DNA from 2 places in the Dongia rigui genome. Region 2 is predicted to be linked to the other one. Evidence: riboswitches for the same ligand, from Rfam matches in the RefSeq annotation. Region 2 holds a riboswitch; the other holds the start of a gene.
What was found. Region 2 has a riboswitch for thiamine pyrophosphate ahead of thiB (thiamine ABC transporter substrate binding subunit). Riboswitches for the same ligand answer to the same signal wherever they lie in the genome.
Positions count from the first base shown of each region.

Region 1: another riboswitch for thiamine pyrophosphate. It lies ahead of thiM (hydroxyethylthiazole kinase); the one in region 2 lies ahead of thiB (thiamine ABC transporter substrate binding subunit).

Region 1 covers NZ_JAXCLX010000001.1:224,232-226,620, reverse strand. Annotated here, with positions in the region: gene SMD31_RS01045 (PrsW family glutamic-type intramembrane protease) at 1-731, shown strand, start outside; TPP riboswitch at 778-880, shown strand; gene thiM (hydroxyethylthiazole kinase) at 948-1,751, shown strand; gene thiE (thiamine phosphate synthase) at 1,748-2,383, shown strand; gene thiD (bifunctional hydroxymethylpyrimidine kinase/phosphomethylpyrimidine kinase) at 2,380-2,389, shown strand, end outside.
Region 2 covers NZ_JAXCLX010000001.1:1,068,452-1,070,840, reverse strand. Annotated here, with positions in the region: gene SMD31_RS04815 (choline/ethanolamine kinase family protein) at 1-591, shown strand, start outside; TPP riboswitch at 762-877, shown strand; gene thiB (thiamine ABC transporter substrate binding subunit) at 940-1,950, shown strand; gene thiP (thiamine/thiamine pyrophosphate ABC transporter permease) at 1,956-2,389, shown strand, end outside.

The DNA.
Region 1 (2,389 bases), 840 kb from region 2:
TCGCGAAGTTCCTCATCGTCTGGTTCTACATCCGCCGTCATCCGCAATGCGATTCTGGCGGCGATCTTTTCTGTGGCGCAGCGCTCACCGGCCTCGGCTTCGCGCTGCTCGAAAACATCCTCTATCTGCTCAGCGCCAAGGATTGGATCGTGACCGGCCTGATGCGCGGCGCGATGGCGGTGCCCGGCCACACCATCGACGGCATGATGATGGGTGTCTTCCTGGCCTGGTGGTGGCGCAAGGATATCATGGCCCCGGCGGCCCTCGTTCTGGCCCTCGGCCTGCCGATCGTCGCCCACGGATTCTATGATTTTCCGTTGATGGCGTTTGAGGCCATGCGCAAGGGCGTCTTCGCAAATGCGGATCAATTGCGCGGCCAACTCTTTGCGCTCTACGCCGTGACGATCGGTGTGTCGGCGATGGCCGCGATCTGGGCCGGGCGCATGGAAATGATCGAAGTCTTCCTGCGGGCGCAGCCAGATATCGACCTTTACCCACCGCAGCAAGGCGGGCTCAAGGCTTGGCGCTGGGTCGGGCGCCTGCTCATTGCCGGCGCGATTATCCTCGCGCTGATCGGCGTCAATTCCGCGATGTCCGATGATGTCCTTGAAGGCGGCTGGCTGATCACGATTGCCGCTTTCCCGGCGGCCTTCGGCATCGTCATGGCGCGTAAAGTGCCGGATCAGGCCTACAAGCTGCCCCTCGCCCTGCTCCGCGCGCCACGCCGCTGACAGCGCAGTGATTTGACAGGGCGCGTCGTTTCCGTAGACTGCGATCCGTTGTAACGCGGGGTGTCTGCTCTTTTCGGAGCGGGCTGAGATTATACCCGAGGAACCTGATCTGGATCATGCCAGCGAAGGGATCGTTGCACCGCCCGGCAAGCGGCTGTTCACGTCATCTTGTCTGTTGGTGTTTCTCCCTTCGGCTTTTGAAAGGGAGAGACGTTGATGTCGCCTGCACCTGTCGAAGCCGATTTTGCCGCCGCCTTGTCGGCCATCCGCAATTCGGCTCCGCTTATTCATAACATGACGAATATTGTCGTCGCCAATCTGACGGCCAACGCGCTTCTGGCGCTTGGTGCCTCGCCAGCCATGGTCGAGAACACGGAGGAGGCAGCCGAGTTAGCGGCGATCGCCGGTGCACTGGTCGTCAATCTCGGCACGTTGTCGCCGGATTGGGCCGCGGCGATGCGGCTGGCCACCCTATCGGCCAATGCGGCCAAGCGGCCCTGGTTGCTTGATCCGGTTGCTGTCGGTGCTCTTGGCTATCGCACGCGCCTGGCTGCTGACCTGCTGCGCCATCGGCCAGCAATCATTCGCGGCAATGCCTCCGAGATCTCGGCGCTGGCCGGGTATGCAGCGGGTGGAAAGGGGGTCGACAGCACACTCGCGTCCGACGCCGCCGTCGAAGCCGCGCAACTCCTGGCGCGCAACAGTGGGGCTGTCGTCGTCGTCAGCGGTGCCGTGGATTACGTGACCGATGGCAGCCGCGTTGTCGGCATCGCCAATGGGCATGCCATCATGTCGCGTGTCACCGGCATGGGCTGCACCGCCAGCGCCATCGGTGGCGCCTATCTCGCGGTCATCAAGGACCCGTTCAGGGCGGCCGTGCTGGCAATGGTGACGATGGGCGTGGCGGGTGAGGCCGCCTTTGCCAAGGCCCAGGCGCCAGGGACTTTCCAAACCGCCTTCATCGACGCCCTCTATCAAATCCAAGCCGGCGATCTCGCCGGTGGGATGCGGCTGTCATGACGTCGCTCGACTTGTCGCTTTATTTGGTCGCCGACCAGGAATTCTGCCGTCCCGGCGGAATCGAAAGGATTGTCGCCGCCGCTATCGATGGCGGTGCCAGCATGGTGCAATTGCGCGGGACACGCACCAACCTGCGTCAATTTCTCACTGACGCCTTGGCTTTGCGCGCGCTAACCCGGCGGGCCGGTATACCGCTCATCATCAATGATCACATCGATATTGCGCTTGCAGCGGGCGCTGACGGTGTCCACGTTGGTCAGGCTGACATGCCGGCGCCGTTTGCACGGCAACTATTGGGCAAGGACAAAATCATCGGCCTCTCGGTGACTTGCACCGAGGACATCTCCGAACGCGATCTTGTCTTGGTCGACTACGTCGGCTTGGGTCCCGTCTTTCCCACCCGGTCGAAGACGGATGCTGCGCCGGCACTCGGGCTCCAGCAGTTCGCCATCCTCCGCTCCCGGATCGCTTTGCCCGTCGTAGCGATCGGCGGAATCAATTTGAGCAATGCCGGCAGTGTCATGGCGGCGGGTGCCGATGGGGTTGCCGTGGTTTCCGCCATCTGCAGTGCTCCGAATCCGCGTCAGGCGACCATGTCGCTCCGGCAATGCATCGAGGAGGCATGGCAATGATCGCCA
Region 2 (2,389 bases):
GAGACATTGAATGCCGGTGATGTGGCCGACCCGGAGACCTTTGCCGGCATGCTGAAGCTGCTCACCACCTTGCACCGGTCGGACGTGGCCTTTCCCTTTCAGCAAGGCCTCTTCAAGGCGATCGATCTCTATATCAAGCTGGCGCCGACGCAGCTGATGCAGGACGTGCGGCGGGCGCTGGAGCCGCTGCGCCTGGCGCTTGCGCGCCATCCCTTGCCGCGCGTCGCCTGCCATATCGATCCCAACCCGGCGAACTTCCTGCGTGACGGCGCGGGCCGGCTCTTTTTGATCGACTGGGAATTCGCGGCGACCGAGGAACCGCTGTGGGATCTCGCCGCCGTGACGATGGAGGCAGGCGTCGACCCCGCGATGGCACAGGTGCAAATCGAGCCATTGATCGGGTCCGCGCAATGGCCGCGCTTCGAACTCTATAAGACGGCGCTCAATCTGGTCGCCGCTAGCTGGTGCGAGGCGGAGCTGGTGGCAGCCAATGATTCCCCGGACCTCGTCGCCTTGCGCGATGACCGGCTTTTGCACCTCAAGCAGCGCCTGGGTGATCCGCGATACCAGGACTGGCTGCGGAGCGCTTGAGCGCCCCCTCACCCCAACCCCTCTCCCCACTAACGTGGGGCAAGGGGCTTTTTGCCGAAGCCGCTGGAAACTCCCTCGCCCCGCTTGCGGGGAGAGGGTTGGGGTGAGGGGCCTTGCTTGCGGGTACCGGCACCCCGCTTGACAAGTCACCCGAAGCTGACGACATTGGCCGCCACTCAACGGGGTGCCCCAGTTTGCGAGGGGCTGAGAGAAGCGAGAGCTGCGCTTCAACCCGCGGAACCTGATCCGGGTCATGCCGGCGGAGGGATATGAGTCAGCGATTTGAGCGCATCAGCCCCAATCACGACTTTCAGTCTCTTCCGGCGCCCTTGCGGAGGAGATGACGTCATGCGCTTGCACCCCTTGTTGCTTTCGACCCTGTTCTTGTCCATGGCGGCCATGCCCGCAGCGTTGGCGGCGGAGAAGCCGGTTCTCACCATCTACACCTACAATTCCTTCACCAGTGAATGGGGTCCAGGTCCGGTGCTGGAGAAGGCCTTCGAAGGGACTTGCGGCTGCGACATCAATTGGGTGGCGCTGGAAGATGGCGCGGCGCTTCTGGCGCGGTTGAAGCTCGAAGGCAAGAACACCAAGGCGGATGTGGTGCTGGGTCTCGACACCAACCTCACGGCCGAGGCAAAGGCCACCGGGCTCATTGCCCCGCATGGCACGGATTTGTCGGCGCTGACATTGCCGATCGCCTGGAACGATGCCGAATTCGTGCCCTATGACTGGGGCTATTTCGCCTTCGTCTATGACAGCGAAAAGCTCAAAGACCCCCCGAAAAGCCTTGCCGATCTCATCGACGGCAAGGATGCGCCAAAGGTCATTCTCGAAGATCCGCGCACCAGCACGCCGGGCCTTGGCCTGGTGATGTGGCTGGGCGAAGTCTATGGCGACAAGGCCGGCGAAGCCTGGGCAGGGCTGAAGCCGAAGATCCTTACCGTCAGCAAGGGCTGGAGCGAGGCCTATGGCCTGTTCACGCAAGGGGAAGCGCCGATGGTGCTCTCCTACACGACCTCGCCCGCTTATCACCAGATCGTCGAGAAGACCGACCGCTACAAGGCGCTGGTCTTCCCGGAAGGAAATTACATGCAGGTCGAAGTGGCGGCGGCGATCGCCGGTTCGGCGCAGGCGGATCTTGCCAAGGCCTTCCTCGCCTTCCTGGTTTCGCCGGAGGCCCAGAAGGTCATCCCGACCACGAACTACATGTATCCGGTGCGCGATATCGGCGCCGATCTGCCGGCGGAATTTGTCGCTTTGCCCAAGCCGGAAAAATCGCTGTTGCTGCCGGCAGACGAGGCCGCCAAGCATCGCGACGACTGGATCAAGACATGGGTCGAGGCGGTCAGCCAGTAACGCCGATGTCGCAGAGGACCACCGCAAACGGGCGCCAGCCTGCAGCCTTCCTCATCGGTTGCGGGCTGGCGCTCGCCCTGGCGGCAGCGGCGATCGCCGTGCTTGTCTTGCTGTGGCAGGCGGGTGGAGATATCGCCAGCGTCTCGTTCCGCTATCTCGGCAAGGTGCTGGCCTTCACCTTGTGGCAGGCCTTGCTGTCGACAGTGTTGTCCCTGGTGGCCGCCGTTCCAGTGACTCGCGCCTTGGCGCGGCGGTCCGAATTTCCTGGCCGCGCCTGGCTGCTGCGCCTCTGCGCCTTGCCGATGGTGATGCCGACCATCGTTGGCATCTTCGGCGTCGTCGCCGTGTTCGGCGGCAGCGGCTATCTGGCGGCAGTGGCGGCGCTCGCCGGATCGGATTGGCGCCCGCGCCTCTATGGCCTTCAGGGCATTCTCATCGC